DNA from 4 places in the Prosthecodimorpha staleyi genome. Region 4 is predicted to be linked to each of the others. Evidence: riboswitches for the same ligand, from Rfam matches in the RefSeq annotation. Region 4 holds a riboswitch; each other region holds the start of a gene.
The links. Region 4 has a riboswitch for cobalamin ahead of KL771_RS20040 (hypothetical protein). Riboswitches for the same ligand answer to the same signal wherever they lie in the genome.
Positions count from the first base shown of each region.

Region 1: it holds a riboswitch for cobalamin, as region 4 does, so the genes downstream of both, KL771_RS01755 (TonB-dependent receptor plug domain-containing protein) here and KL771_RS20040 (hypothetical protein) in region 4, are expected to answer to the same signal.
Region 2: it holds a riboswitch for cobalamin, as region 4 does, so the genes downstream of both, KL771_RS25475 (CbtB domain-containing protein) here and KL771_RS20040 (hypothetical protein) in region 4, are expected to answer to the same signal.
Region 3: it holds a riboswitch for cobalamin, as region 4 does, so the genes downstream of both, KL771_RS09465 (energy-coupling factor ABC transporter permease) here and KL771_RS20040 (hypothetical protein) in region 4, are expected to answer to the same signal.

Region 1 covers NZ_JAHHZF010000001.1:412,812-416,959, reverse strand. Annotated here, with positions in the region: gene KL771_RS01755 (TonB-dependent receptor plug domain-containing protein) at 1-1,566, opposite strand, end outside; cobalamin riboswitch at 1,795-2,016, opposite strand; gene KL771_RS01750 (branched-chain amino acid ABC transporter substrate-binding protein) at 2,195-3,313, opposite strand; gene KL771_RS01745 (DUF6867 family protein) at 3,684-4,040, opposite strand; gene KL771_RS01740 (ABC transporter ATP-binding protein) at 4,101-4,148, opposite strand, start outside.
Region 2 covers NZ_JAHHZF010000015.1:131,450-135,597, forward strand. Annotated here, with positions in the region: gene KL771_RS25460 (SPFH domain-containing protein) at 1-392, opposite strand, end outside; gene cobD (threonine-phosphate decarboxylase CobD) at 474-1,562, opposite strand; gene cobO (cob(I)yrinic acid a,c-diamide adenosyltransferase) at 1,562-2,176, opposite strand; cobalamin riboswitch at 2,310-2,528, shown strand; gene KL771_RS25475 (CbtB domain-containing protein) at 2,562-2,771, shown strand; gene KL771_RS25480 (CbtA family protein) at 2,785-3,576, shown strand; gene KL771_RS25485 (DUF1636 domain-containing protein) at 3,569-3,997, shown strand; gene cobW (cobalamin biosynthesis protein CobW) at 3,994-4,148, shown strand, end outside.
Region 3 covers NZ_JAHHZF010000004.1:229,057-233,204, reverse strand. Annotated here, with positions in the region: gene KL771_RS09475 (amidase) at 1-931, shown strand, start outside; gene KL771_RS09470 (hypothetical protein) at 1,371-1,868, shown strand; gene KL771_RS09465 (energy-coupling factor ABC transporter permease) at 1,971-2,648, opposite strand; cobalamin riboswitch at 2,708-2,901, opposite strand; gene KL771_RS09460 (MarR family transcriptional regulator) at 3,298-3,639, shown strand; gene KL771_RS09455 (M20 aminoacylase family protein) at 3,947-4,148, opposite strand, start outside.
Region 4 covers NZ_JAHHZF010000010.1:161,938-166,085, forward strand. Annotated here, with positions in the region: gene KL771_RS20030 (TRAP transporter substrate-binding protein) at 1-350, opposite strand, end outside; gene KL771_RS20035 (LacI family DNA-binding transcriptional regulator) at 466-1,539, shown strand; gene KL771_RS20040 (hypothetical protein) at 1,554-1,865, opposite strand; cobalamin riboswitch at 1,988-2,214, opposite strand; gene rtcR (RNA repair transcriptional activator RtcR) at 2,390-4,006, shown strand.

The DNA.
Region 1 (4,148 bases), on a different contig from region 4:
CGTGAAGGTGTAGCTGCCGTCGAGGGCGAGCCAGTCGAGCGCCTGGACCTTGCCGGCGAGTTCGATGCCGCGCCGCTGGCTCAGGCCCGGCACCTGCAGGTAGCGGTAGGCGCCGACGCCGGTATCGTAGGCGAACTGAATCAGATCCCGCGTGTCCAGCTTGAAGACCGTCGCCGAAAGGGTCAGCCGACCGTCCCAGAAACTCTGGTCGATGCCGGCGTCCAGGCTGCGGCTCTCCTCCGGCTTCAGGGACCGGTTGCCGTAGATCGGTGCGAACAGTTCGTAGGCCGAGGGCGGGCGGAAGCCGGTGCCCCAGCTGGCGCGCACCTTGGTGCCCTCGAACAGACGGTAGGCCGCCGTCGCCCGCGCGGTCGGATGGTCGCCGAAGGTCGAATGATGGTCGTTGCGCAGCGCGCCGGTCAGGGTCAGGCCGGCGATCGGTTCCAGCGAGGCCTGCGCGAAGGCGCCGGCATTGTCGATCGTCCCCGACAGACCCTCGGAAGAGCGTGCCGTCTCGCGCGCGTAGTCGGCTCCGAACGAGAAGGCCAGCATGTCGTTCAGCCGGAAGCTGCCGAGATATTCGAGCTTCGTCCGGTCGCCGTCGTAATGGCCCGGATAGCCGCCCCAAGTGGTGCTCTGGGTGTCGTAGTGCTGGATCGCCAAGGTGTTCTTCCAGCGCCCGTCCATCAGATCGAGATCGGCACCGACGCGAATGCCGGCATCCTCGCCGATGGTCCGGTTGCGCGGCGTGCCCTTGACCTCGTCGGTCGGACCGACACCCCAGACGAAATCGTCGAAGGCGCTGTCGTGGCGGCTGTAGCGCAAGGCGCCAAACACCCGGAATGCCTCGTTCAGACGCGTGGCGGCATTGGCCGAGAAGGTGGTGTTGTCGTATCCGTCCTTCTCGCGATTGCCGGCGCGGGAATCGGCCGACGAGATGCCGTCGGTCTTGGCCCGCTCGATCGAGATGTTGACCTCGCTGGAATCGGTCGCCGCCGAGAGGCCGTAGCGCCCGGACACGGTTCCGAAGGATCCGACCTCGACGGCGGCGCGGTGGCTGACGCCGGGACCGTCGGCCCGGCGCGTGGTGATGTCGATCACGCCGGCGACCGCCGTGCCGCCATAGAGCGCCGATTGCGAACCGCACAGGATCTCGATCCGCTCGACATCGCCGACCAGCATGTGCTCCAGCGCGGCCGCGGTCTGCGTCTTGGTCGGATCGGACACCTCGATGCCATCGATCCGGACCATGATGTAGGCGGCGTTGGCGCCGCGCATCATCACGGAGGTCAGACCGCCGGGACCGCCGATCTGGGCGAAATTCAAGCCGGGCACGCGGTCGAGGTAGTCCTTGACGTAGGTCTCCCGGGCGCGCTCCAGCGTGGCTCGGTCGATCACCGTGACCGCCGAGCCGACCTTGGCGGCATCGGTCGGCGTGCGGTTCGCCGACACCACGATGGTGCCGAGATCGAGCTTTTTATCCTGGGCGGCGTCCTGGGCCGACGCCGGCCCGCCGCATGCGCAGATCGCTGCGGCCGCCAACAGGGCGCGGCGGTGCCTGTTCATAGTTCCGTGCATTCATGCCCCCTTGCGGCCGCACCGAAGCGGCGGGCCGCAGCCGATCGACGGCAGCGCCGAGGCCGCGTCGGTTCCAACACCGGTGTCGCGCGGAATCGGGGGAGAGCGGAGCGATGGGCGGATAAGTCCACCCGCCTGCGGCCCGTCCCGGCACCGGCGACACGTCTCATGTCACCCGCTCGGAACGGCCGCGATCCGGCGCCCCACGCGCCGGGATCAGGAGTGACGGAAGGGGCAGGTCTCCTGGCTTGCGGGTCACGGCCTTGTCTCCCGCCTTCCCGACGGCGCGGAGGCCGTCAGTGGCTTCGGGGAGAGGGCTCGCCGCTCACAGTTGCGGGGGCAGCTGCGGATTTGCCGTGCCCGTCCGGAGACGGTCTCGGCTCACCGACATTCCCTTTTCATCCGTCTTGCGACGGAACCTCTTCACGAAATCGAGAGTGCGCATGGCGGCCGGGAGAGTCAAGCCGCCGGTCGGCCCATGCTCGCAGTCCTGCCGTGCATCGGAAGCGCCGGACTGAGCCGCGGATTGCGGCAGCATTGCCGAGGTGCTCATAAGAAAAGCCGCCCATTGCTGGGCGGCTTTCCGGATGCGATCGAACCTTGCGGTCCGTTCGGATCACTTGTTCTGCGTATAGGTGACCTTGCCGTCGGCACCCTTGTTCCAGGTGTACATCACGTAGTCGACGGTGGTGCGGTCACCCTTCTTGTCGTAGGAGATGTCGCCGAGCACGGTCTTGAAGGTCATGCCCGAATGCATCGCGTCGGCGATCTTCTTCGGGTCGAGCGAGTTGGCCTTCTCGGCCGCCTGCTTCATGATCTGCACGGCCGCATAGGAGTAGAGCGTGTAGGCCTGCGGATCGAAGTTCTTGGCCTTGAACTTGGCAACCACGTCCTTGGCGGCCGGGTTGTTGCGCGGATCCGGGCCGAACGACATCAGGGTGCCGATCACGCCGTCGCCGCCGATCGAGGCGAACTCGTCGTCGGTGATGCCGTCGCCGGACATCATCACGGTCTTCAGGCCCTGGTCGCGCATCTGGCGCACGATCAGGCCGCCTTCGGTGTGCAGGCCACCCCACATCAGGATGTCGGCGCCCGACGCCTTGATCTTGGAGACCAGCGCCGAATAGTCCTTCTCGCCGGTGTTCACGCCTTCGTACAGGACTTCCTTGATGCCGTCCTTGTTCATGAAGCCCTTGGCAGCGTCGGCGAGACCCTGGCCATAGGTGGTCTTGTCATGAACGACGGCGATCTTCTTGCCCTTGAAGTGCTGCTTGGCGTAGTCCGCCCACAGCCGGCCCTGCTGGTCGTCGCGGCCGCAGGTGCGGAACACGTTCCAGAGGCCACGCTCGGTGATCTTCGGGTTGGTGGCCGACGGGGTGACGGTCAGGATGCCGTTCTCCGCATAGACCTCGGACGCCGGCATGGTGACACCGGAGTTGAAGTGGCCGACCACCAGCTTGATGCCGTCGCCGACGAACTTGTTGGCGACCGAGACGCCCTGCTTCGGATCGGAGACGTCGTCGCCGACCGACAGCACGATCTTCTGGCCGAGGATGCCGCCGGCGGCGTTGATGTCTTCGACGGCCTGCTCGGTGCCGTTCTTGAGCTGGGCGCCGAACGCGGCGTTCGGACCCGTGATCGGGCCGGCGACGCCGAGCTTGATGTCGGCATGGGCCATGCCGGCGAAGGCCATCGAGGCCGCCAGGACGGTGCTGGCCAACCAGATCTTCTTCATGGAAATGCTCCTCTCCACAGTTTGCTCCAGGCCCTCGCCGATCCCCGATCGGCCGTGGGCCTCCTCCCATTCGGCGGTCCGAGGCCGGACCGCGTTGATCGCAGTCGCCGCCCTCGGATCCCCCGGGTTCCGAACCAGTCCGCGAAGGCCGGAGGCGCTTTGGCCGTCTGGCCGAAACGCCATGGTCCTGCCTTCGGATTTCGGCGGGGCTCTGTCCGGTTCCAGGCAGAAGCAGGCGCTTCTCTCCCAGCCCGTTATCCCCAGCCGACGGTCCCACCCGCTGGGGCGCGATCCTTGCCCGAAATCAACGAGTTGTCACCCGAAAAACGGCTTTCCCGGACGAATCTCGTGCGACGGTGAAGATCGCCCCTCAGACGCGGCTGCGCCAGCTGAGCGGGCCCAGCGGCGCGTAGAGCCAGTTGTATTTCGTCACCATCTGGCGCGTCCGCATCTGGCGGTATCCGATCGCCGCGAACACCTGCGCGACCGCCATGTCGACCAGATAGAATTGCGCCGAAAGAAGCGTGCCGCCGAACAGCGCGAAGTGCAGGTAGCGGACGACCGCGCCGAGCACCAGCATGTAGAGGAAGACGGTCCAGTAGGGCCGCCAGGTCGAGGCGCAGGCCTTGCCCGTCATCCAGGCGGCCCAGCCGCCCATCACCACCGTCACGGCGAGGAACAGCCGGATGCTTTCCTCTTCGTAGAGAACGCCCTGGAGCTTTTCCATGGGACCCTTACCGGTTGCGGATCGACATGCGATCCCCTGATCGTTCGACGCGGCTGGCGGTCAGTGGCGGCCGCCTTCCAGATAGGCAGCGCGGACTTCCGGCCGCTC
Region 2 (4,148 bases), on a different contig from region 4:
GGCACGTCGACCAGCGGCAGTTCCTCGATCTGGTAGAGCACGCGCACGAAGGGGATGACGTGGAAGCCGGGGCCGAGCACGGTCGCCTGCGGCCCCTTCTGGCCCGGCAGCGCGACGACATGGCCGGGCGGCAGCTCCTGGAAGGCATAGACCCGCTTGAGATGCCCGACCTGATCGGCCGCGACGTAAACGAAGGATGTGTTGGCCAGCATCAGGAGGCCGAGCGCGATGAAGCCGAGCCCGATCACGCCGCGCCCGAGGCCGGCCATCAGCGCCAGCACCGGGTTCTGCGGCCCCGCCGCGGCACGCCCGGTGTCGGATGCCGAGCCGTGGCGGAAAAAGAGATAGAGCCCGATCGCAATGGCGACGGAGCCCGAGAAAATCCACATCATGGCCGGGTCTCTCCCGAAGACCGCATCCCCCGGGATCAGACTATGCTGACGTTACGACGCTCACGCAACGCATGCAGACATTCATTCTGAAGCATGCTTCCCGGCGCCCGGTCGGACCGCGAGCGCAGCCGCGAGCCGCGTCCAGGCCGCTTCTGATCCGGGCAGGCCGAAGCGCAGCCAGGTCGGCTCGGCGAAGGCGCGGGTCAGGATGCCGGCCTGCGCGAGCCGGTGATGCAGGTTCGCCGCGTCGTCATGGCGGGCGAGCCGGAACAGCGGCGTGCCGCCGACGATCGTGCAGCCGGCTCCGACGAGCAGGCGATCGAGCCGTGCCGCATCGGCCTCCAGCCGCGCGGTGGCGACTTCGAGCCAGGCCCGATCGGCGAGTGCCCGCGCCCCGATCTCGAGCGCCGGCCCCGGCACCGCCCAGGGGCCGAGGGCGGCGCCGAGGCGTGTGACCAGCGCGGCATCGCCGAGCGCGAAGCCGAGGCGCAGGCCGGCCAGCCCATAGGCCTTGCCGAAGGAGCGCAGCACCAAGGTCCCCGCCGGCCGGAGCGGCAGGAGGCCGGCCGGAAACGATCCGGGTTCGGGCCGGATCACGTCCATGAAGGCTTCGTCGACCACCAGTGTGCCGCCGGCCGCCACGACGGCGCGCGCGATCTCCGCGAGCGCCGCCGGCGCGATCAGCCGGCCGTCCGGATTGTTCGGATTGACGATCACGGCCACATCGGCGCCGACCAGCGCGGGAGCCTCGGCGACCCGCTCGACCCGGCGCCCGGCCCGCCGCCAGACCGCCTCGTGCTCCTGGTAGGTGAAGCCGAGGACGCGGACATCGGGTCCCGGCAGCAGGTCCGGCAGACGCTGGATCAGGGCCTGCGTGCCGGGCGCCGCCACGATGGCGGTTTCCGGTCCGGCCCCATAGGCGACCCGGGCCGCGGCGATCAGCCGGTCGGCCGCGTCCCGGCCGGGCAGGCGCGTCCAGGCCTCGACGGCGATCGCGCCGACCGGATAGGGCACCGGATTGATGCCGGTGGAGAGGTCGATCCACGGTTCCGGTGCCTGAGGATGGAGGCGGCGGGCAGTCGCCAGATCGCCGCCGTGAAGCACGACCGCGCCTGACGCGCCCGGTGCGTCGGACGCGACCGCCCCGCCGGCCTCCCCGATACTGTCCATCAGAATTCGATCCCCTGCTGGGCCTTCACGCCGGCGGCGAAGTGATGCTTGACCAGGGTCATCTCGGTGACCGTGTCGGCCGCCTCGATCAGCTCCGGCTTGGCGTTGCGCCCCGTGACCACGACCGTCAGATCCGGCCGGCGGGCCTTCAGGGTCTCGATCACCTCGGCGAGCGGGAGGTAGTCGTAGCGGAGCGCGATGTTCAGTTCGTCGAGGACCAGGAGGCGGATCGCCGGATCGGCCATCAACTCGCGCGCCTTGTCGAAGGCGCGGGTGGCGGCGGCCACGTCGCGGGCGCGGTCCTGGGTCTCCCATGTGAAGCCCTCGCCCATCGAATGCCAGCGCACCTGTTCGCCGAAGCGGTCGAGCGCATGCCGCTCGCCGGTGTCCCAGGCGCCCTTGATGAACTGCACCACGCCGACCGTCCAGCCATGGCCGAGCGCGCGCATGACGAGGCCGAAGGCGGCCGTCGACTTGCCCTTGCCGGGGCCGGTATGGACGATCAGCAGGCCCTTTTCGGCGATGGTCTTGGACGCCACCTCGGCATCCTGGACCGCCTTGCGCTTGGCCATCTTGGCGCGGTGGCGGGCTTCGTCCTCGGTCTCATCGGTCATGGCGGTCTCCTCGCCTGCCTGAAGACCACGACGCCGCCGCCCCGGCAAGCCGGCAGGCGACGCGACCCGTCGCAACGCCGGCATCGCGGGATCGGGGCTTCGGGGACGATTGACAGGAACGGGATGCGGCGCTCATAAACGACGATGCGTTGGTCCCTCATTCGGACGAGGGTGAAAAGGGAATGCGGTGATCCCGGAAGGGCCTCGGCTCGACGGGCGAACCCGCAGCTGCCCCCGCAACTGTAAGCGGTGAGCTGTGCCGCCGAACGCCACTGGTCCCTCGGGGTCGGGAAGGCGGCGGCCTCGGCGACGACCCGCAAGCCAGGAGACCTGCCGGCGCATCCGATCCATCCAGGTCCGCCGGAGGGGCGGAGAGGAGAAGACCATGACCGTCAGCATCGCCGCCGCCACGACCGCCAGCACCGAAACCGGCCTCGCCGAATCGGGTCTCGATCGCGTTGCCGCCCTCAAGGCCGCCGCGGTCGCCGCGCTGATGGGCCTCGCGCTGGTCTTCACGACCGGCTTCGCGCATCCGGAGCTGCTGCACAACGCGGCGCACGATTCGCGCCACGCCATGAATTTCCCCTGCCACTGACGGCCTGATCGTCATGCTCGGACGGGTGCTGTGGGTCGGCCTGTTGGCCGGCCTCGCGGCAGGACTTGCGACGGCGGTCCTGCAGCACGTCACAACCACGCCCCTGATTCTGGTGGCGGAGACCTACGAGACCGCCACCCCGCACCAGCACGGCGCCGTGCCGGGCCATGGTTCGGTCGGCGATGTCCTGGCCGGTCGTGCCCTGCCGGAGGGTTCGGTGCGGGTCGCCCACAATCACGGCACGCCGGCCGCCACCGCGACCGATGCGAGCGCCGCCCCGGCCGAGGCCGGCGAGGGCTGGAAGCCCGAGGACGGCTGGCAGCGCACGGCGGTGACCGCGCTGGCCACCATCCTGACCTCGATCGGCTGGGCCCTGGTGCTGATCGCCGGCATGCTGATCGCCGGCGACCGGATCACGGTGCGCAGCGCGGTCGGCTGGGGCGCGGCGGCCTTCGCGGCGACCGGACTTGCGACCGGGCTGGGGCTCGCCCCGGAACTGCCGGGCTCGGCGGCCGGCGATCTGGTCGCCCGCCAGGTCTGGTGGATCGGCGCTGCAGCGGCGAGCGCGGCCGGCCTTTACGGCCTGCTCCGCCTGCACTCGATCGGGGCGCGGATCGGCAGCCTGATCCTGATCGCGATCCCGCATCTGGTCGGCGCGCCGCATCCGGCCAAGTACGAGAGCACGGTCCCGGCCGAGCTGGCGGCCCACTTCGCTGCCTCCTCGCTGGCACTGACGGCCGCGATGTGGATGCTGATTGCCTGCGCGGTCGGCATGATCTGGGAGCGGTCGGCGCACCGTGCCTGACCAGGGCGAGAAGGGGCGCGACATGGTCGACACGACGGTCACCATCCTGGTCTGCGCCAATTGTCGCCGGGCCGACGAGCCCGGCGAACCGCGCGACGAGCGCTCCGGCGCCCGCCTGGCCCGTGCGCTCGCGGCCGCCGCCGAGGGCGCGCCGGGTGTGACGGTACTGCCGGTCGAATGCCTGAGCGTGTGCAAGCGCCCGGTCACGATCGGGTTCTCAGCGCCCGGCAAGTGGACCTACGTCTATGGCGATTTCGCCGAGACCACCGACGCGGCGGCCGGACGCATCCTCGCCGCCGCCGAACAGTATCGCGCCGCGCCGGACGGGCTGATCCCCTGGAAGGAACGCCCCGACGCGCTGAAAAAGGGCGTCGTCGCCCGCATCCCGCCCATCCCCGCCCCCGCCGAGGCCGCAGAATGAACCCTCCCACGCCTTCTCTCGCCAAGGTTCCGGTGACCATCGTCACCGGGTTCCTGGGTGCCGGCAAGACCACGCTGATCCGGCACGTTCTGGAGACCGTGCGCGGCCGCCGGCTGGCGCTGATCGTCAACGAATTCGGCGATGTCGGCGT
Region 3 (4,148 bases), on a different contig from region 4:
CGCCGCCGGCGGCCGCAAGGCGCTGACCCGCAACCCGTACGACTTCGCCCGCACGCCGGGCGGCTCGTCCTCCGGCTCGGGTGCGGCGGTAGGCGACGGCCAGGTGCCGATCGCCTTCGGCACCCAGACGGGCGGCTCGCATATCCGGCCGGCCAGCTTCAATGGCGCCTACGGCATCAAGCCGACCCACAACACCTTTTCCTGGTCGGGGGCACGCCATCTCTCGCCGACGCTCGACACGCTCGGCTGGTACGGCCGATCCGTCGAGGATCTGGTCCTGGTCGCCGAGGCTGCCCGGATGGTCGGCATCGACGCCATGCCGGACGTTTCCGTCAAGGGGCTGAAGGTCGGCTTTTCCAGGACCCACAATTGGCCGAAGGCCGAGGAGGGCACGGTCGGCGCCATGGAGCGGGCGGTCCGCCTGCTGACCGAGGCCGGGGCGATCGTCACCGACCTCGATCTGCCGGAACCCTTCGCCGATCTGAATACCGCCCAGCATATCGTCATGAACGGCGAAGGACGGGTGCAGTTCCTGGCCGACTATGTCCAGAACTACGAACTGCTGCACGAGGACTTCCGCAAGAAGGTCGAGAATTTCGAGGCCATCACCCCGGAGAAGCTGCTCTGGGCCTTGGATCTCGCGGCCGCCTGCCGCCCGGTCTTCGACAAGCTGTTCGGGCCGGAACTGGACGTGATCCTGACGCCTTCGGCCTGCGGTGAGGCGCCGTTCAAGCCGTCCGAGACGACCGGCGACCCCGCCTTCAACTCGATGTGGACGCTGCTTCACGTCCCGACCGTCAACATTCCCGGCCATCTCGGTCCGAACGGCCTGCCGGTCGGCGTGACGCTCGCCGGACCCCGCTTCGGCGATGCGCGGCTTCTGGCAATCGCCAAGGCGGTCGCACCGGTGCTCGATCCGAAGGCCGCCTGAGCGCATCCCGGCCGGGCCGTCGCCCGGCCGGACCATCGTCTGGTCGGGCCATCGTCCGGTCGGGGCTGCCGGCACGCGCGTGGTGCGCCGGGTCGCGGAATCGCTGCGGAGGTTCCGTATCGTTTCGGCCGTGCTCGATCGGAAGATAACATTCTTGTGATTCGGTCGTGATCGTTCTGTCCGAAGAAGACGGAATTCAGTCCGTGGTCATGATCCTGCGATCTTGATGGCAACGGTAAGCTGTGATCCGATCACGCATTTTCAATGCTCAAGTATTCTATTAAAATCATCGCGAACGGCCGGTCAGGCCTGCTCATAACTGCCGAATAACCGATGATGTAAGGAAAATAACAGCTCCGAACGACCATCCTCCTGTCGTTGCGGAAGGCGCCGGCCTGTTCGGCTCCCGGGCGGGCGACGCGAAAAGGAGGGGAACGCGATGCATTCGAAGATCGGTCTTGCGACAATGGCGCTGGGCGCGGCGGTGGCACTTGCGGCGATGGCCGCGGCGCCGTCGGAGGCGCTCGCCAAGAAGGGCGGCAACAGCGGCAGTGGCGGTGGCGGCGGCAGCAGCGGCGACGTGCGCTACACCTGCCGCGCGACCGGCGCGCCCGACATCAGCATGCAGGCGCGCTGGGAGGTGAAGAAGGGCCGCAAGCGCTTCCGCGTCGAGTTCGAGGCCGCCACGGGCGGCGCCTATACGGTCGGCCAGATCATGACCGTCGCGGTCGGACCGGTCGAGACCGCGCTCGACGTGGGGTCCGCGGCGCTTGAGGTGATCGGCGCCGATCTGGTCTTCGAACTGGGCTTCGACAGCAAGGCGCAATCGGGCGGCGACAATCTCGCGTTCCCGCCGAATTTCCCGACCATCACGGCCGCGACCGACGTGACCGTGAAGACCGGCGGCGCCGCGGTCCTCGGCTGCACGCTGCGCTGAAGCCCGTCCGGTCCGGATCGAGGCGATTCGGACATGCACCGGACATTCGAATCCTCGGGACGGGCGGGATCCGTCCGTCCCGGTCGATCCTCAAGCTGAGGATCAGGCCGGCTGATGCAGGCGGAGATTGAACAGGGGGCCGGTCGAGTAGCGGTGCAGGGCCTTGGCCACGGCCAGAATGCCGAGGTCGGCGAGCGGTTCGATGATGATCACGCTCATATAGGCCACCCCGAAGGTGGAAACCTCCGCGACGGTCTCCGCCGTGAAGCCGTGGCCGTAGAAGGCCCAGAAGGCGACCCAGCACACGATGCCGCCTTGAAACAGCGTCGAGAGCGCCAGCGCCTGGGAGTATTTCAGGTCGACATAGGGCGTCGCCGGGGCAATGATCCGTCGCGCCATGAGGCTGATGGCATAGAGCGGAACCAGCAGCGTCGTGACGTTCATGCCGTATTGCGGCAGGTCGGCCGGGGCGAAGAACAGGCCCTGGATCAGGAGCCCGGCCGCCAGGCCGATCGCTGCGGCACCGGCGCCGAACAGCAGAAGAAGGGTCGAGCCGAGGATCAGATGGACTTCGGAGACGCCGACCGGGTGGTGCGGCAGAACCTCGAAGAACGAAAAGACGAGGCCGGTCGTCACGAGCGAGCGCAAGGCCAGCGGCAGAAGGCCGGTCGAGCGGGCGTCGTCGGCGGCCATCCTCGCGGCGAGACCGAAGGACGCCACGGCCGTGGCATAGCTGAGAACGAGCTTGGCGCCGTCGACGACGCCGGGTTCGATATGCATGGGTCTTCCCCTGGGCCGTGCCCGCCGCACGGTCGATATGGATGGAACGGTGCGAGGGCAGGGTGGCACCGACCGAGGCAGGTTTCCCGGCTCGCGGCACTCGTCCCGCCACCCCTTCCCAGCCTTCGGCCAGTGGGATTCGTGGCAGACCGTCGCTTACGGTCGCGGGGGCGGCTGCGGCTTCGGATCGCTCCTCACCGCATTCCCTCTCGGGCGGACAAAATCCACCCTCACCTTGGTTCTCAGATTATTCACGCCTCGACCGGGCGCGGCAAGACATCGATCGGGGTGATGTAGCTATCGTAAAGATGTCCGGTTTTCGTAGCTCGTAATCTGTCCGCTTCGTTCTTGATTTACCCCGGGGAATTTGGCCGTCGTGGAAGCGTGTCGCGCGGCCTCGGCGATGGTGATGCGTACGTCCGCCACATCTCGTCCCCTCCAATCGATACAATCTGGAATATATAAATTAACGAAAGACAGTCTCTGGTCAGATTACAAGCTTGCCACATTAGTGAACGTACCACTTGTGGATTTAATGGATGATGTGATATTATATAACCTAGTAAATTCAAAAGAGTATTCCATGGTAAATCTCGAATTCCACACTGTAATCAAATTCCTAGGGGTTCTTCGCTCCTGGGACCCTGACATGCCGTTCCAGCAGGTCCAGACCCTTCTCCTGGTCTCGATGTACCCTGGTATCACCTTGTCAGAGCTTGCCGACCGCCTGGAAATTGCACAGTCCTCGGCCAGCCGGAACGTTGCGGCTCTTGGTAAAGTGCATCGTCTTCAGAAAGAAGGCCTCGACTTTGTCGAGGCTATTGAAGATCCGAGTGAGAGGAGGCGCAAGATTTGTTTCCTGACTGAGCGTGGTCACCGTGAAGTTCTCGGCCTAATGCGGATGCTCTACCCAGATTTCAACTTCGATGCTGGGCCGACTGCGAAAGAGCGGATCGACAACGTCATGTCTTCGCTCAGGAAGCGTCGGTAGCGTTGGTGCCGGCGCTCGGGCTCGAACCGAGACGCTGTTACGCGAGAGGTTTTGAGACCCTCGTGTCTACCAGTTCCACCACGGAGGCTATACGACGGGTATTTCTGTTGGACTAGTAGGTTAATGGTAATGTCCCGCTGGGTGGTGTAGCTGGACGGTAGCGAAGCGGCCCGCCTGAGCGCCGTCACCAGTGCCGTATCGGGCGGGGAGCATTTGTGATCGGTCTGGGCGCGTGCGGTCAGCAGGGTGGGGTAACCGCAGCAGCCGGCGCGCTTCCGACACTTGGTAGGGGGCAGTCCAGCCCCGATCAGGCCGGTGCGAGCTTGCGCTCGGCAATGGCCACCCAGACGGCGGCGCCGAGCGGCAGGGCGGCGTCGTTGAAGTCGTAGCGCGGGGAATGCAGGCCGGCCGTGTGGTTCGGCGTACCCTGGCCGACCCACAGATAGGCGCCCGGCCGCTCGTTGAGCATGAAGGCGAAGTCCTCGGCCCCCATGCTCGGCTCGACCGTC
Region 4 (4,148 bases):
AAGGCGAAGCCGACCGCGTTGATCGCCGCCGCCGGCACCAGGGTGGCGATCACCAGCGCGGACGGCGTGAAGAAGGTGATGCCGCCGCTGCGGACCTGCGAGAGCATGTCCGTGTCGCCGCCGAGCTGGTTGTTCGGGAAGATCTGGATCTGGACCCGGCCGTTGGTCTCGCGGGCGATCCGCTCGACGGCCTCCTGGGCGCGCACATTGAGCGGATGGGTGACCGGGAGATTGTTGCCGTATTTCAGATCGAATTCGGCGGCGCGGGCGATACCCGGGCGGCCGAGAGCGACGACGGCCGGCGCGGCAGCCAGCGACTTCAGAATGGTGCGGCGGGTCAGGATGGCCATGGGCACGTTCCTCAAGGTTATGATTGATTATGATGGTTCTTGATCCTCTTCCACGATATGTATTGATCGTGTAACGCGTCAAACGTCGTTTTTGATGGATTTTGATCGGATCTCGATGCCGGACTTACCCCCCTCGCCGCCGCGCCCGGGTCGGCCGCGCCAAAGCCGCCTGCCGCGCATCGCCGATGTGGCACGCCTGTCGGGTGTCTCGACGGCGACCGTCGATCGCGTCCTGAACGGACGGCCCGGGGTCCGGGCGCCGACGGTGCAGCGGGTGATGCGGGCGGCGGCGGAAATCGGCTATGCGGTCGAGCTGCCGCCCGATCCGGCCGCATCGCTGCAGCCGATGCGGCTCGCCTTCGTCCTGCCCGCAGGCACCAACCGCTTCCTGGCCGGCCTCGGCCGCCTGATCTCGGGGGCGGCCGACCAGCTCGCCGGCTTCAACATGCGGGCGCGGGTCGACTTCATCGAGAGCTTCAACCCGGACCTGCTCGGCCGGCACCTGAAGGAGCTCGGCCGCGATGTCGACGGCGTCGTCTTCATGGCGATCGACCATCCGGCGGTGCGCGAGGCGGTCAACGCCCTGGCCGACCGCGGCGTGCCGACCGTGACGCTGATCTCCGACATCGGCCATGCCCGCCGCGCCGCCTATGTCGGACTGGACAACCGGGCGGCCGGCCGCACCGCGGCCTATCTGATGGCCCGCTTCATCGGCCCGCGCCCGGCCAAGGTGGCGATGATCGCCGGCAGCCTCAGCTACCGCGCCCATGGCGAGCGCGAGATGGGCTTCCTGCACATGTTCCAGGAGGCCTATCCGGCCGTCGAGGTGGTCGGCCTGCGCGAGGGCTACGACGACCAGGCCAAGAACCATCGGCAGACGAAGATGCTGCTCGCCCGGCATCCGGATCTCGCCGGCATCTACTGCATCGGGGGCGGCCCGGAGGGCATCGCCAAGGCGTTGAAGGAGGCCCGGCGCGACAGCGACGTGGTGCTGATCGGCCACGGCCTGACGCCGGAGGTGCGCGAACTGCTGGTCGACGGCACCATGGACGCAGTGATCACCCAGAACCCGCACGGGTCGCTGATGAGCTGCGTCTCGATCTTCGCCAACATCCGCGCCGGCCGTCCGGCCCAGGACGGCGTCGAGCCGGCCCGCTCCGAGGTGGTGTTCCGCGAGAACCTGCCGTGATGCCGACGGCGCCGTCAGGTGACCGCGGACGGCCGCGTCGGACCGGCAAGGCACAGATCGATCAGCCGGGCGACCCGCCACGCCGCCTCGTCGAGCGCGGCGGTCAGTTCCGCTTCAGGCAGAGCCGGCGTCATCGCAGCGGCAAGACGCCGCAAATCCGTCTCGCTCTCGGCCGAGGCGGCGAGACTGAGCAGAACTGCCGCCGTGTCCGCCGTCGACGGCACGGCAGTCGGCAATGGCCGGGCGGTCCGGGCGGCGCGCCTGCGGCGGACGGCCCGCCCCGACGCGGCAAACCAAGTGGCCGAAATGCGATCGATGTCCGTCATGGAGCCCTCCGCTCGGTTGCGGCGGAGAGCGCGGCAGGATGGCGCGGCGGCGGACGCAGAACCGCGGGAAGCGGATGCGCGTCGTCGACGAAGCCTCCGCCGGTGCACCCCGCCCGGACCATGGTTCTTCTCGTGCCACGGCAGGTCTCCTGGCTCGCGGGTCATGACCGGCGCCCCGTCTTCCCGCACCGTCCGGATTGCCCGGACGATGCAGTGACGTTGGTGGAGCGCCGGCTCACCGCCGACAGTTGCGGGGGCAGCTCCGGCATTGTCCGCCGTGACGGACGCACCGGATTCCCTCTTAGCCTTCGCGACGGGATCGCGAAGGACCGTGACGCCCGACCGTAGGCGAGGCCGACCCGCATGGTCAATGCGCAGGCGGCGATGAATCGGCGCCGACGACGGCCGCGCAGGGCAGACCTGCAGGCGGCACCGGCTGCTCCGGGCCGGCGGGCCGGGCCGCCGGAGTGCTGGACGGGCGGCGTTTCCCGGCTACTCTCGCGGACCCCAGGCGGAGCCCGCGCATGTCCGAATCCTCTTCGAAACGCCGCGTCGTGCTCGGCTTCGTCGGTACCGTGCTGGATGCCGGGCGCGCCGACCGGCGCTTCGACAAGTGGCGGCCGACCGTCGCCATGTGTTGCCATCCGAGCCTGCCGATCGACCGTTATGAACTGTTGCGGGATGCCCGCCATGCCGAACTGGCCGAAACGCTGGCGGCCGACATGCGGGCCGCCTCGCCGGCGACCGAGGTGCGTCAGGTCGAGATGAATCTGACCGACCCCTGGGATTTCGAGGAGGTCTTCGCCGCGCTGCACGACTATTGCCGTGCCTATCCTTTCGAGCCGGACGCCGAGGATTACCTCGTCAACATCACCACCGGCACCCATGTGGCGCAGATCTGCTGGTTCCTTCTGGCCGAAGCCCACTATGTGCCGGGTCGCATCATCCAGCTGACGCCGCCGAAGCGCTGGAAGGACGGCGCGCCGGGCGGCTACACCATCACGGATCTCGACCTCTCCCGCTACGACCGGATCGCGCGACGGTTCCAGGCCGAAGCCATCGAGGCGACATCCTTCCTGAAATCCGGCATCGCCACCCGCAATCCGGCCTTCAACCGGATGATCGACCGCATCGAGCAGGTCGCGCTGCGCTCGCGTGCGCCGCTCCTGCTGACCGGGCCGACCGGGGCCGGCAAGTCGCAGCTCGCCCGGCGCATCTACGATCTGAAGAAGACGCGGCGGCAGGTCGCCGGGCCGTTCGTCGAGGTCAATTGCGCGACCCTGCGCGGTGACAGTGCCATGTCGACCCTGTTCGGCCATGTCAAGGGCGCCTTCACGGGTGCCGTGACCGAGCGGGCCGGGCTCCTCAGAAGCGCCGACGGCGGCATCCTGTTTCTCGACGAGATCGGCGAGCTCGGTCCCGACGAACAGGCCATGTGCCTGCGCGCCATCGAGGACAAGCGCTTCCTGCCCGTCGGCGCCGACCGGGAGACGGCCAGCGACTTCCAGCTGATCGCCGGGACCAACCGCGATCTCGGCCCCGCCGTGGCGGCCGGTCGCTTCCGCGAGGACCTGCTCGCCCGGCTCAATCTCTGGACCTTCGACCTGCCCGGCCTGAAGGACCGGCGCGAGGACATCGAACCCAATGTCGACTTCGAACTGAAGCGCCACGCCGAGCGCGAAGGCGTCAACGTCACCTTCAACCGGCAGGCGCGCGCCCGCTACATGGCCTTCGCGCTGTCGCCGGACGCGCTGTGGTCGGCGAATTTCCGCGATCTCGGCGCCTCGATCACCCGCATGGCAACGCTCGCGCCGGGCGGCCGCATCGACGAGGCGGTGGTCGAGGAGGAGATCGACCGATTGAAGGCAACCTGGCACGGCCAGCGCCGCGACGGCCCCGAAGCCCGGCTTGCCGGCCTGCTCGATGCCGACCGGCTCGCCAGGATCGACCCGTTCGACCGCTTCCAGCTGGCGGAGGTGATCCGCATCTGTCGCGACAGCCCCAACCTCAGCGCCGCTGGCCGGACCCTCTTCGCCGCCTCGCGTCTCGACAAGGCCTCCTCCAACGACGCCGACCGCCTGCGCAAATACCTCGCCCGGTTCGACCTCGACTGGGCGACCGTGACGGAGCGTGGCGGGTAGGCGCGCGCCGCACCGCCATCCGGGCGGGCGCGAAGGGAAGATGCCGTCCGGAGATCCCCTCCCGCCATCCCCCCCGCCCCCGCGGCTCCTTCCCCTTCGCCCCCTTGGGGGAGAAGGTGGCCGAAGGCCGGATGAGGGGGGA